One region of the Klebsiella sp. KE9456 genome, then DNA from elsewhere that is predicted to be linked to it. Evidence: predicted binding sites of a transcription regulator. Region 1 holds the regulator's gene; the other holds the start of a gene.
What was found. The regulator Fur, encoded in region 1, represses iron uptake genes when iron is present. The targets are predictions, from matches to a motif close to ATAATAATGAGAACNACTATCAA.
Positions count from the first base shown of each region.

Region 2: the regulator Fur is predicted to act here: its motif matches at 5,332-5,354, upstream of ABK821_RS10170 (Nramp family divalent metal transporter).

Region 1 covers NZ_JBDYQK010000005.1:166,874-174,216, reverse strand. Annotated here, with positions in the region: gene ABK821_RS07140 (MFS transporter) at 1-360, opposite strand, end outside; gene tcuB (tricarballylate utilization 4Fe-4S protein TcuB) at 416-1,555, opposite strand; gene tcuA (FAD-dependent tricarballylate dehydrogenase TcuA) at 1,542-2,945, opposite strand; gene tcuR (tricarballylate utilization LysR family transcriptional regulator TcuR) at 3,043-3,969, opposite strand; gene fur (ferric iron uptake transcriptional regulator) at 4,096-4,542, opposite strand; gene fldA (flavodoxin FldA) at 4,969-5,499, opposite strand; gene ybfE (LexA regulated protein) at 5,649-5,942, opposite strand; gene ybfF (esterase) at 6,076-6,849, opposite strand; gene seqA (replication initiation negative regulator SeqA) at 7,034-7,343, shown strand, end outside.
Region 2 covers NZ_JBDYQK010000008.1:114,672-122,014, reverse strand. Annotated here, with positions in the region: gene glk (glucokinase) at 1-164, opposite strand, end outside; gene ABK821_RS10190 (ion channel protein) at 415-1,650, shown strand; gene ABK821_RS10185 (DUF2502 domain-containing protein) at 1,880-2,215, shown strand; gene tnpA (IS200/IS605 family transposase) at 2,362-2,778, opposite strand; gene ABK821_RS10175 (transposase) at 2,801-4,009, shown strand; gene ABK821_RS10170 (Nramp family divalent metal transporter) at 4,055-5,290, opposite strand; gene ABK821_RS10165 (NupC/NupG family nucleoside CNT transporter) at 5,640-6,842, shown strand; gene ABK821_RS10160 (EAL domain-containing protein) at 6,884-7,343, opposite strand, start outside.

The DNA of each region.
Region 1 (7,343 bases):
CCCCAGTAATACCAGTACAGGTGCTAGCAGACCGATACTGTGATAACCAGGAACCAGGGCAATCAGCAGCGTACCGCAGCCCATAATCGCCAGGGTAACCATCAGCCCTTTACGGCGACCGATTCTGTCAATGTAGGCACCCAGCACAATCGCCCCGACAGGGCGCATTAAAAAGCCAGAGCCGAAAACGGCAAAGGTCAGCATTAATGAAGCGAACTCACTTTCCGCCGGGAAGAATGTCTTCGCGATATAGGTGGCGTAAAACCCGAACAGAAAAAAGTCGAACTGTTCGAGGAAGTTACCGCTGGTCACCCGGAGTATTGCGCCAAACGTGCTGGCGCGCGATAGTTGTTGAGTCATTGGGTTTGCTCTCCATTGTCTTTCTTTTGTTCTTATAGAGGTAAGAGTGTGTGGGTTAGTCGCCTGCGACCCCCGCCGGTTTTCCGCGCCGTTTCTCAATCGCCCACTTGAGTAAGGAAGCGCAGCGGTAAAATCCATGGGCAAATTTTCCGTAAGGAATAGTCAAAAACAACGCCATGACCACCCCAAGATGGATGGCCAGCAAAATGCCCATCCACGCGCTATCTCTGCCCGCCAGAAGTGCTAAGCCCGTCAGGCTGGTCAGCAGTAGCAATAAAATAAAACCGCGATCCAGCGGCTTTTGCCGCGCGTCGCCATGCAGCGGTGAGCGCCTGAGATTCAGCCACAACAATCCCGCCGGGCCAATGACCAGACCAGTTCCACCGAGTGTGCCGAGGATCACCGGCGCGCTAAAGAACGGATAAGGGGCCTCCAGGCCAGCGAAGTAGTGGTAGCCTGTCGCCACTACCGTTGCGGCGAAACAGAGCATAAAGCCGTAAAAAGTGAAGTGGTGGAAACGACGGCGCATCAGAGTAAAAGCGTCATCCGCTTCGTTGCAGCCCTTGCCGTGACCGCCGTCGAGATATTTCAGCGTCAGGGCATTACGCGAGGCTTCAGCAATTTCAGCGGAACGCGGCGTGCCGGGAGAGATCTCGCGCCAGAAGCGAATTACGCCCGCCATCAGTAAACCGATCGCCAGAATAAAAACGGAACCAAACATCCACGCCAGCAGGTTATGCGGGAAAATCTGGTAAAAATCACCGGCCAGCGGCGGGTGAAATAGCGAGCCTTTCAACCCTATCGCGAGGAGCAGAAAGAGGCTCAGACCAAAAACTAACGCCAGCGCCACGGTTATGCCCGCCCGACGGTACAAGGCGCTGAAGGCGGCGGGCAGGGCGTAATGCTGCCAGGTTTCAAGCCGTACTTCCGCCATCGCTTTCGGCACGTTAATCGCAAATTCATGAGGCGGCGCATACTGACACGCGTGCAGACAAGCGCCGCAGTTATGGCACAGGTTCGCCAGATAGTTAATATCGGCTTTACCGAATTCCAGGCGCTGGGTCATCGCCGGGAACACAGCGCAAAAACCTTCGCAGTAGCGGCAGGCGTTACACACCTGCATCACTCGCCCGACTTCAGCTTCCGGCTCAGTGAGAATGTGTGCTTCGATGATCAACTTCTCAAGCTGCTTCATGACGCGCCTCCTTCTGTGCTGCCAGAGCGGCCTCTTTTCCGGCGATACGACCAAAGGTGGTGCCGATGGACATGCCGACGCCAGCGGTATAGCCTTTGCCCAGCACGTTGCCCGCCATCATTTCGCCGGCGACAAACAGATTACGGCTCGGTTGTCCGGCAAAGTGCACTGCGGCGCGTGCGTTCACTTTCAGTCCCAGATAGGTGAAGGTGATGCCTGGTCGCAAGGCATAGCCATAGTAAGGCGGCGTGTCGAGCGGTCGTGCCCAGTGGGTTTTTGGCGGCGTCAGCGCCTTCGTTGCGCAGTTATCCAGCGTGGTATGGTCGAATTGCCCGGGCTGGCAGGCTTTATTGTATTGCGTTACGGTGTGGGTTAAGCGTTCGCCATCCAGCCCTAACTGGCGCGCCAGTTCCGCCAGCGTATTGGCCTGCGCGCCGGGGAAGACCGGCGGCATAAAGTGGCCGATCGCTTTGCTGTCGATAATGGAATAGCCAATTTGCCCCGGCTGGTGGGCGACCAGACGCCCCCAGATGGCGTAACGTTTTGGCCAGAAATCTTCCCCTTCATCATAAAAACGCTCAGCGTCACGGTTGACCACCACGCCCAGCGATACGCAGTCCACGCGGGTACAAATCCCGCCGTCATACAGCGGCGCTCTGGCATCGATCGCCACGCAATGTGACTGGGAGGGATCGCCGATAATGTCCGCCCCGGCATCCATCATAAATTTGAGCAGGACGCCCTGGTTAAAGCGGGTGCCGCGAATGAGAAAATTATCCGCTGGCCACTCGCCGCGTTCGTTTTCACCCCACGCTTCCCGCAGCCATTCGCGGTTAGATTCAAATCCTCCGGCGGCGAGGACACAGGCTTTAGCTTCAATGCGTTCCTCTCCCGCCAGTGCCGCCACGAACTCGCCGTTATGCAGTTCAAGCGCCTGCACTGGCATGTTGTAGCGAATTTGCACCCCCAGCTTTTCTGCACTGCGATAATAGGCATTGACGAGAGCTTTCCCGCCGCCCATAAAGAAGGCATTGGTACGTGCTACATGTAGCGCGCCGGAAAGAGGGGGCTGAAAGTTAACGCCGTGCTGGCGCATCCAGTCGCGACATTGTGAAGAGGTACGGATCACCAGTCGCGCCAGCGCTTCGTCGGTATTCCCTTCGGTAACGCGGCGGAGATCCTGCCAGAACTCCTCTTCGGGATAGCTCTCGACCAGCACATCCTGCGGCGCATCGTGCATGCAGCGTAAGTTGCGGGTGTGTTGCGAATTTCCGCCGCGCCACTCCCGGGGGGCCGCTTCAAGCAGCAGCACGGAGGCTCCGCTCTCACGGGCGGTCAAGGCGGCACATAATGCGGCGTTGCCTCCGCCAATCACCAGGACATCAATCATCGTATACTCCATTACTATTTAACTGATTGTTAAATTTGTAATTAAAATGTATACGTATAAGTTGTGTGGGCGCTATGAGGCTCTGCTAAAGAGTTCTTTAGTTAGCGTAAAGTGTTGCTCCAGGCCAACCGCCTGTATCTACCAGGTGACGCATGACCTTCGTCAGCACGACGCGGGCGGCGAGGCCCGCAGGGGTAAGCTCATCATCAGAAAGGCTGACCAAAAAGTTGGGGCGACTCAGTATCGGATTGTGGATGCCGATCACTCTGAGCGCCTCTTTATCAAGATGAGAAATTGCGGCGCCTGGCTGTAGCGTGGCGCCGAGCCCACTACGAACGGCGTGCATCAACAAGGTCAGGCCGTCAATTTCTGCTGTAATTTCAACCTGAAACGCATTTTCCTGACAAATTGCTTCCAGTCTGCCACGCAGACCATGACCGGGACTGGGCATAATCAGGGGAATACTGGTCAACTCTGCTGGGGTGATGATCTCATCAGAAATTTCAGCCAGCAGAGCGTGTGCGCCAATCAGAAACAGTCGCTCTTCAAGAATCGGCCTGGCGCTCCAGCGCAGCATTTTCTCTTTCTGGAACACCACGGCTAAATCAATCTGCCGGGTATTGATCATCCGTTCCAGATTACCGGAAAGGCTTTCCACCAGATGCAGACGCACATCCGCATAGTTTTCCCGCATCGCATGGATAAAAGGTATGCCGAGGACAGAGGCGGTGCTGGGGGCCATGCCGACGCTGACGTGTCCTGAGAGACGCGCTTCCCGCGCGGCGAGAATAGCATCGTCAGCATGACGCAGCGCCAGCTGAGCCTGGGAATAAAAGGCCAGTCCGGCACTGGTGGGCGTTACGCCGCGAGAAGTGCGTTGCAACAGGCGAATGGCAAGTTCGTTTTCCAGCCGCGTCATCTGCTGGCTGAGTGCCGAGACGCCGATATTAAGATCGAGCGCCGCACTGCCCATACTCCCGGTTTCCACAATACGGACAAAGTAGCGTAGCTGGCGAAGCTCCATTTCGATTCTCCGGAAGAGGTCAGACAGAACTTACATGAGATTAGCACAGGGATGGCGGGGAGCGCGTGGGCGAGTTCAACAGATAAAAAAGCCAGCCTGATGCGGCTGGCTTTTCAGTGCGACATATTACTTGGTGTCGTGAGCGTGCTCATCTTCGCGGCAATCGCCTTCCGCACAGTGGCCGTACAGGTACAGGCTGTGGTTAGTCAGACGAATACCGTGTTTGGCGGCAATTTCACGCTGGCGCGCTTCAATGGAATCATCACTAAATTCGATCACTTTGCCGCAATCGAGGCAAATCAGGTGATCGTGGTGATGTTGCTGCGTCAGTTCAAAAACGGATTTACCGCCTTCGAAATTATGGCGGGTAACGATGCCAGCATCGTCAAACTGGTTCAGTACGCGATAAACGGTTGCCAGACCAATTTCTTCCCCCATATCAATCAGGCGTTTATATAAGTCTTCCGCGCTGACATGATGGTTATCCGGTTCCTGCAGGACTTCCAGGATTTTTAATCTCGGAAGGGTCACTTTCAGGCCAGCTTTCTTTAATGCGGTATTGTTGTCAGTCATGCGGAATCTGTCCTGTTGCTAAACGATCTACTTCCATGAGCGGAAGTAATACAGAGAATAACCCGATGTAATGCGTATCATTATAGAACTGCCATGGCGAAATGAAAACCGCAAGCATCGGGCCTTGTATACTGTCAAAAACGAGGCATTCGCTGCAAAAGCACTTTACGTGACCTCGTTAAATCAGAGGACATTGTACAGATATGTGATTAAAAGTTAAAAACTTGTAGCTATATCTTTGATTGCTTTTGTCTATTAATGCAAAAAAATCTGTCGATTATGTTGTTTATCCCCTCACTAATTCAAGTTGCAGGACAAAACGGTTAACCGTTTTGAACAGCGCTTGCGCTGGCCTCGCAGGGCAAGGCCCGGGGATGAGCGAGTATTGTCAACGCAGATGCAACAGACCGTATGACGGGTACAGACTCAGGCATTCTTGATTTCTTCAAGATGCAGTTCTTCAGAAATCTGTTTTACCCATTTGTCGACACGTTCATTAGTCAGTTCCGGCTGACGGTCTTCGTCGATAGCCAGGCCGACGAAGTGGTCATCATCGACCAGGCCTTTAGACGCTTCAAAATGGTAGCCAGCTGTCGGCCAGTGACCCACGATAGTCGCGCCGCGAGGCTCAATGATATCGCGGATAGTCCCCAGCGCGTCACAAAAATATTCTGCGTAGTCTTCCTGATCGCCGCAGCCAAAGAGCGCGACCAGCTTGCCATTGAAATCTATCTCTTCCAGCGTAGGGAAAAAATCATCCCAGTCGCATTGGGCTTCACCGTAATACCAGGTCGGGATGCCGAGCAGCAGAATGTCGTGGCCTTCCAGATCTTCTTTGCTGCTTTTGGCAATGTCGTGGACTTCAGCAACATCTTTACCAAGCTGCTTTTGAATCATTTTTGCAATATTTTCGGTGTTGCCGGTGTCGCTGCCAAAAAAGATGCCGATGATAGCCATGAGTAAAATAACCTCTTGAAACTTAATGATGTGGTAATGGCTTAATGCCTGCAGATAAGGGCAATCATAGCAGAACTGAGAAGGGCGCGGAAACAGCAATCGCGCCCAACTGCACACTCTGCTACATGAAAGGTTATTTTTTGAAGGTTTCAGGCGTTATCGTGGCTGCGCATGGCCGCCAGTTGGTTCATCAGTATCTCTTCTATCAGATCGCTGCGGGTCATACGACGGGCTTCGGCCAGCTCATTCAGCTCATCGACGATATCGGCATTCAGTTTTAACTCAACGCGCTTCAATCCGCGAACTTTATCGCGTTTAAGCTGATTGCGTTTATTGATGCGCAGTTGTTCATCGCGTGAAAGCGGATTGGTTTTCGGTCTACCCGGCCGACGCTCAGTTGCGAACAAATCTAATGTCGTACGGTCCGTTTGTTCTTTTGCCATGATTCAGAGTGACTTCGGGGGAAACAAGCTGTCGGGTATAGCCGACGCAGATAGCGCGCCATCATACATCAGGCAATGCGATGCGCCAACGACCGCAGACATTCTGCCGCGCGGTCGGGCAGATTTTAGCCAGTTATGCGCCGAGGGTGAGCAAATATCGGCGAATTGCCCGTATCACGGCCTCCGGCTTTTCGGCATGCACCCAATGCCCGGCACCGGCAATGACGTGCGCCCGGGCCTGGGGAAATTGCGCCAGCAGGGCATCGCGGTAAGCATCGGTCACGTAAGGGGAGTTGCCACCGGGGATAAACAGCGCCGGGTGAGGCCAGGCCGGGATAGTTTGCCAGCCGACGATATTGTCATACTGCTCCCACAGAGCCGGTACGTTAAAACGCCACTGGCTATCGACAAAAGACTTCAGCAGAAACTGAATCACCCCTTCTTCGTGAAGGTGCTCGCGCATAATCACTGCTGCCTGTTGGCGAGTACTCGCGCCGGCATCGGTTACGGCATTGATGGCGGCGAAGATTTCATCATGACGGCGGACGTGATAATTCACGGGGGCGATATCAATGATCACCAGACCTGCAATGCGTTCAGGAGCCAGCGCGCTTAGCGCCATGACCGCCTTGCCGCCCATAGAATGGCCAATAAAGACCGCTTTTTCTATCTGACATTCATTGAGGGTATCCAGCAGATCCTGCGCCATCGCGGCATAGGTCATTTCCGGCGCGCGCGGCGAAAGGCCGTGGTTTCGCATATCAACCTGCAAAATATCGTGATCGGCGACCAGATCGCGGGCGAGGATCCCAAGGTTATCCAGGCTGCCAAAAAGGCCGTGGACCAGGACGACAGGGGGATGATTATGCGGATTCTGTGCAGATTGTATTCGGCTATTTAATTTCATGGCAAAGTTCTTTTTTTCGCTCCGTCGGGTTAGGGTATTATGTTGGACATTCTGCCATTCGGCTGCAAGAACCGGAAGATTTCCGAGTTTTGCCGCCATCCTGGTTTGACGCTATCCGCGGTTGGGATTTGCCCCTATAATCCCGACAACTTGTATTCAGAAAAAGATATCGCACTGGATTAAGATGAAAACAATCGAAGTTGATGATGAACTCTATAGCTATATTGCCAGCCACACCAAGCATATTGGCGAGAGCGCATCCGACATTTTACGGCGCATGTTGAAGTTTTCCGCCGTTCCTCAGTCCGCTGCACCGGTAGCGAAAGCTACTCCGGCTCCCGCGCCAGCGCCTGTCGTTGAAGTGAAACCCGTTAATCCTCTGAAAGATAAAGTCCGCGCGATGCGCGAACTGCTGTTGTCTGATGAGTACGCTGAACAAAAGCGTGCGGTAAACCGTTTCATGCTGATTCTGACCACCCTCTATTCTTTAGACA
Region 2 (7,343 bases), on a different contig from region 1:
TTGACATCATGCTCTGCCAGATAGACCCGAATAACGGCTTCAAGATCTGGATAATCGAGCCCGGAATAGGTCCTGGCGCCGGAGATCTCCCCGCTCGCGATATCACACAATGCCAGACGGGCATTGGTTCCGCCAACATCGCCTACTAAAGCAAATTTTGTCATTCCGTTACGGCTCCGCTAAAGTCAAAATAATTATTTTGGCACACTGTAAATTTATGACGTCTTAACAACAATGACCAACGCATAAGTGCCCCTGGTTTAGCGACATGAGTCACAGTTGAACTGTAATTTGTGAAATATTGTGCAGGGTGCTCTCTGCACAATCACCAGGCTCTGTCTTTACTTTATCGTTTCAGCCTTATTGGTGTCGATGCCCTCGCAGCGTCAAAGCCAACTCAAAAGGATACGTTTCATGTTGCATCCACGTGCCCGAACGATGCTATTGCTATCGATACCTGCAATCATTATTGGTATCGCTTGCGGTCTGGTATTGATTGCGGTGATGAAAATGGCGTCGGTATTACAGAATATTCTGTGGTTCAGCCTGCCCGGAAGCTTAGGTATCCCTGCCAGTAGCCCATTCTGGACGATAGCCCTCCTCACCGCTACCGGCATCGCCGTCGGCCTGTTGGTCCGTTTTAGCCCCGGTCACGCGGGGCCAGACCCGGCAACAGAGTCATTAATTGGCGCCCCCGTCAGCACCAGCGCGCTGCCGGGCGTACTCGCTGCGCTGGTATTAGGCCTTGCCGGTGGCGTTAGCCTCGGACCCGAACATCCGATTATGGTGCTCAATATCGCGCTGGTGGTCGCGACGGGTAGCCGCTTATTCCCGCGCGTCAGCACGCTGGACTGGACGATCCTCGCGGCATCCGGCACGATCGGCGCGCTGTTTGGCGTCCCGGTGGCCGCAGCGCTCATCTTTGCGCAAACGCTGAATAGCGACAACGATGTGCCATTATGGGACAGGTTATTTGCCCCGCTGCTCGCCGCATCAGCGGGTTCTTTAACCACAATGTTATTTTTTCACCCCCGCTTTTCACTGCCCATTCCCGCTTACTCTCGGCTGCACCTCGTAGACATTTTTAGCGGCGCCGTCGTTACGCTTATTGCGATTGCCGTCGGTATGGTCGGCGTCTGGTGCTTGCCGCGTTTACACGCGCTAATGCAAACCCTGAAAAATCCGATACTGGCCCTGGGTATCGGCGGCTTTTTATTGGGGGTACTTGGCGTCATTGGCGGACCTGTCACACTGTTTACAGGCCTGGATGAAATGCACCAGTTGGTTTTTAACCAGACATTAACCGCCAACGATTTACTGCTTATTGCTCTGGTCAAGCTGGCGGCGCTGGTGGTGGCTGCCGCCAGCGGCTTTCGGGGCGGTCGAATATTCCCGGCGGTGTTCGTCGGCGTCGCACTCGGCCTGATGCTGCATACGCATGTGAATGCGGTCCCGGCCGCAATCACCGTCTCCTGCGCGATTCTCGGGCTGATGCTGGTGGTGACGCGTGATGGCTGGTTGAGCTTGTTTATGGCCGCCGTCGTGGTGCCGGATGCCACCCTACTCCCGTTGCTGTGTATCGTTATGCTTCCGGCCTGGCTGCTACTGGCCGGAAAACCGCTGATGCTCGCCAGACGGCGCAATAACTAAACACGATGATTTCGCTGTTTACGATAGCAGATTTCAGCGCGATACCAGGGCTGCGGATCTCCAGAACGAAACGGGCAAAAAGCGGGCGAACGTTGTCGCCATCTATACGTTAACTTAACAAAACGTGCTCCCACTAACGATTTAAGAGTCCCCCGATGCGACGGAGCTTTACCGCTCCGTAATATCCGGGCAAAGGCCAATAATGGCCCCGATCGTGAAGGAGAAGAGTATGTTCAGGTCACTGATTCTGGCTACGGTGCTACTGGCTTCGGCCCCATGGGCTGTAAATGCCGGGGAAATCACCCTGTTGCCATCAATAAAATTGCAAATCGGCGATCGCGACAATTATGGCCATTACTGGGACGGCCACGGCTGGCGTGACCGAGATTACTGGCGCAGACACTATGAATGGCGCAATAACCGCTGGTATCGCCACGACAATGGCTGGCATCGTGGCTGGGATAAACGCGCGGCTTACGAGCGTGGATATCGTGAAGGCTGGAACGATCGCCATAACCGACACGGCGGCTGGGAAGATGGGCCAGGGGATCGCTGGCATCCTTAATCGCAAAGGCATCCTCTGCCATCTTTCTTACGTCTGAGGTATGTCAGCACTCAGAGGGGAACCAGATGGTTCCCCACTCTATATTTTATCTGTAGCGCCGTAAAACCCCATCCTTCAGGGCGGGGATATAAGGCGTGGTTTTTAAACTAGCCAGGTGTTTCCTGTTGCTCAATGTACTGGCGAATAATGGATATTGGTGCACCACCACAACTCCCTGCGAAATAACTTGGTGTCCAAAGAACCCCTTTGTAGTAATAACGCTGCGCAATGTCAGGACGATCCCGTCGAAGCAATCGACTCGAAACTCCTTTGAGGCTGTTAACCAGATTTGATACTGCGATCTTTGGCGGGTAGTTGATCAGTAAATGCACGTGATCGCATTCTCCGTCCATCTCAACCAACTCAACATCAAAATCAGCACAGACGCTGGCAAAGTAGCTACGCAGTTTTTCAATCGCATCCTGATCAAATATTTTTCGCCTGTATTTTGTGACAAAGACCAAATGAACATGCATCAGGAATACACAATGTCTGCCACGGCGAATATCGGTTTCATTTTTCATAGACCAAAGTATAATAGGTGAAATGAAACGCCTACAAGCTTTTAAATTCCAGTTAAGACCAAATGGTCAGCAGGAGCGTGATATGTTGCGCTTCGCTGGGGCTTGTCGTTTTGTTTTCAATCGGGCGTTAGCACTTCAGAATGAGAATCACGAAGCAGGGAACAAATACATTCCCTATACAAAGATGGCTTCATGGCTCATTGAGTGGAAATCTGACACAGAGACACAATGGCTGAAAAAAGCCCCATCACAGCCGTTACAGCAATCACTGAAAGACCTTGAGCGAGCCTACAAAAATTTCTTTCAGAAACGGGCTGCTTTCCCCCGCTTCAAAAAACGGGGTCAAAATGACGCATTCCGCTACCCGCAGGGCGTGAAGCTCGATCAGCCCAACAATCGAATATCGTTGCCAAAGTTAGGGTGGATACGCTATCGCAACAGCCGTGAAGTCATTGGCGAAGTGAAAAACGTCACGGTCAGCCAGTCATGCGGCAAATGGTACGTCAGTATCCAGACAGAATACGAAGTGGCTGATCCGGTTCACAACGCAGAGTCAATGGTCGGACTGGATGCCGGAGTCACAAAACTCGCCACACTTTCAGATGGCACGGTATATCAGCCCGTCAACAGCTTTAAAGCAAGCCAGCGTAAGCTGGCAATGCTCCAGCGACAATTAAGCCGCAAAGAAAAGTTCAGCGCAAACTGGCAGAAACAGAAGCGAAAAATCCAGCGTTTTCATTCGCACATTGCCAATATCCGGCGGAACTACCTTCACAAAGTCACCACTGAAATCAGCAAAAACCACGCAATGATCGTCATTGAGGACTTGAAGGTCAGTAACATGTCGAAATCGGCAAAAGGTACGTCAGAACAGCACGGGCGAAACGTCAAAGCCAAATCAGATTTGAACCGTTCGATACTGGATCAGGGCTGGTACGAAATGCGCCGTCAACTTGAATACAAGCAGCTTTGGCGCGGCGGTCAGGTGTTGGCAGTCCCTCCGGCATATACCAGTCAGCGGTGTGCCTGCTGTGGTCATACAGCGAAAGAAAATCGCCAGTCACAAAGTAAATTTGAGTGCCTTGAATGCGGATATATCGAAAATGCCGATATCAATGGGGCACGTAACATCTTAGCGGCTGGACATGCCGTGCTTGCCTGTGGAGGGAGGGTGCAGTCAGACCGCCCGTTGAAGCAGGAACCCACCGAGGCGAGTCAGGCTACGGTCTGAACGCTGTAGGAATCCTCGCCCTTTAGGGCGGGGAGGATGTCAAGACTAACCAGATATCGTGCCGACAATCAGCCAACCGTTGAGCACCACCACGATCGCGACGATCGTCCATCCCAGCAGTTTCAGCCAACGGGCATTAACTAAGTCGCCCATCAGTTGCGAATTGCTGGTGAAGATAAGCAGCGGCACCAGCGCCAGAGCGATACCGAAACTCAGTAATACCTGGCTCATAACCAGAATGCGTGTCGGATCCAGTCCCATCAGGATGACAATAAATGACGGCAGCATCGTCACCGTCCGGCGAAACCAGAGTGGTATATGGAAGCGGATAAAACCTTGCATGACCACCTGCCCCGCCAGCGTCCCCACCACAGTGGACGACAAACCGGCGGCCATCAGACTAAGGCCAAAGATGGTCGCCGCCGCCTGACTCAACAAAGGTTCCAGAGTCAGGTAAGCCTGATCGAGGTCGGCAATACCGCTGTGGCCGCTGAAATGAAAGGCCGCGGCAGCGGTCGCCATCATCGCCAGGTTAACAAAACCAGCGATAGTCATGGCAACCGCCACATCCCAGCGCGTGGCGTTGTAGCGTTCTTTACGCGTCCCGCCGCGCAAATCCTGAGTTAGCGAAGAATGCAGGTAGATAACATGCGGCATGATCGTCGCCCCCAACACCCCGGCGGCAAGAAAAACCGCTTCCTGGGTCGGCAGCGACGGAATAAGCATCCCCTTCGCCAGCGGCGCCATCGCCGGTTGAGAGAAGATGAGTTCGACCACATATGCCGCGGCGACAAACAGCAGCAGTCCGCCGATCACTTTTTCCAGCGGTTTTTGACCACGACGCTGTAACATCAGAATCAGGAAGGTCGCAATCCCTGTCAATACGGCACCCTGAAGTAATGACACGCCGAACACCATCTTAAATCCAATGGCCGCACCGACAAACTCAGCAAGGTCGGTGGCCATGGCGATGATTTCCGCCTGCACCCAGTAAAACCACACCACCGGACGCGGATAGTGATCACGAATTTGCTCCGCCAGATTTTTACCGGTGGCAATACCCAGCTTTGCCGACATGACCTGAATCAGCATCGCCATCAGATTCGCCCAGACCACAACCCACAGAAGTTGATAACCAAAGCTGGCCCCGGCCTGGATATTGGTGGCGAAATTACCCGGATCGATATAGCCAATGGCAGCAATGAACGCAGGCCCCATCAGGGCGAGCTTAATCTTGCGCGCTGCGCGACCACTGCTATTCTCAACGCGACTGCTTGTCATTTTCTGCCTCTGAAAATATAGCCTTTGCTATGTTTCATGCTATCAAAGTGCGAATGATTATCAAGTTCATTTGTAAAGGTGATAATGATTACTGTGATAGGGGGGAGCAATAGCGGGCCAATAACGGAAAACTGAGGTTGATAAACGTTGCTTTATCTCACCGTCATCAGAATAGTACATCGGTGCAACTTTTAAAACCTTTACGCAACATAACAAAAATCAATGATCGATCACTATTCTTTCCCTTCTTCACATATCCTTGCAATAATGTGCTCTGCATCTCGTTTTCTTTTAAACTGTTACATAAAATGTGCACAGAAATTTAACCTGCCTCATGTTTGGAGCAAATATGGACCGCGTCCTGCATTTTATTCTCGCGATCGTAGTGGTTGCCATTCTGGCCCTGTTGGTCAGCCACAACCGTAATCAGATTCGTGTACGTTACGTCATTCAACTGCTTGTCATTGAAGTGTTACTGGCCTGGTTCTTCCTGAACTCTGATATTGGTCTGGGTTTTGTACAAGGCTTCGCCGGGATGTTTGAAAAACTCCTCGGTTTTGCCAACGAAGGGACAAACTTCGTCTTCGGCAGCATGAACGATAAAGGCCTGGCTTTCTTCTTCCTGAAAGTGTTGTGCCCCATCGTTTTCATCTCCGCGCTGATCGGTATTTTGCAACATATTCGTGTCCTGCCGATTATCATTCGCGCAATTGGCACCGTACTGTCCAAAATCAACGGCATGGGTAAACTGGAATCCTTCAATGCGGTCAGCTCGCTGATTCTGGGCCAGTCGGAAAACTTCATCGCCTATAAAGATATTCTTGGGAAAATGTCCCGCAACCGCATGTACACAATGGCAGCGACAGCGATGTCGACCGTCTCTATGTCTATCGTGGGCGCGTACATGACCATGCTGCAGCCGAAATACGTTGTGGCGGCGCTGGTGCTCAACATGTTCAGTACTTTCATCGTTCTGTCGCTCATTAACCCGTATCGCGTGGACGAAAGTGAAGAAAACCTGCAGATGTCCAATCTCCATGAAGGACAAAGTTTCTTCGAAATGCTGGGCGAGTACATCCTGGCGGGTTTTAAAGTGGCGATTATCGTCGCTGCAATGTTGATCGGTTTCATCGCGCTGATTGCTGCGCTGAACGCCCTGTTCGCCACCGTGACCGGCTGGTTCGGCTACAGTATCTCCTTCCAGGGGATCCTTGGCTACATCTTCTATCCGATCGCATGGGTAATGGGCGTACCTGCGGGCGAAGCGCTGCAGGTAGGGAGTATTATGGCAACCAAACTGGTTTCTAACGAATTCGTCGCGATGATGGATCTGCAGAAAATTGCCGCTACGCTCTCTCCACGTGCGGAAGGCATCCTTTCTATCTTCCTGGTCTCCTTCGCCAACTTCTCCTCTATCGGCATTATCGCGGGGGCGATTAAAGGATTGAACGAGGAACAAGGTAACGTGGTTTCCCGTTTCGGCCTGAAACTGGTCTATGGTTCGACGCTGGTGAGCGTGCTCTCTGCGTCTATCGCCGCCCTGGTGCTGTAATTAGCAACCTGTATTGCGAAGCCGGGCAAGCCCCGGCTTTTTCATACCCGCAATTCACTCAAGGGTTGCGGTTTACCAATCAGATATCCCTGTAAATAATCGACGCCTAATTGCAAAAGCCGGGTTCTCTGCTCCTGGGTTTCGACATACTCCGCAACCACCTTCATATTTTTAGCCTTCGCCATTTCAATAATGGATTTAACCATAATGACATCTAGCGGATCGGTTGCGATATCACGCACAAAGCAACCGTCTATTTTTACAATATCAGCCTGTAAATTTTTCAGGCGCTCATAGTTGGCGTAGCCGGTGCCAAAGTCATCAATAGCGATACTGCAGCCGAAATTTCGTAACTGTTGGATGTTATACATACTGATTTCAATATCAGAAAATACCTGCTCTTCGGTCACCTCAATGGTTATCGTCCCCGGCGCCAGGTTGTAACGTTTAAACAGCATGATAATTTGCGCCGCGCTATCTTGTTGCATCAATGTGTGAGGC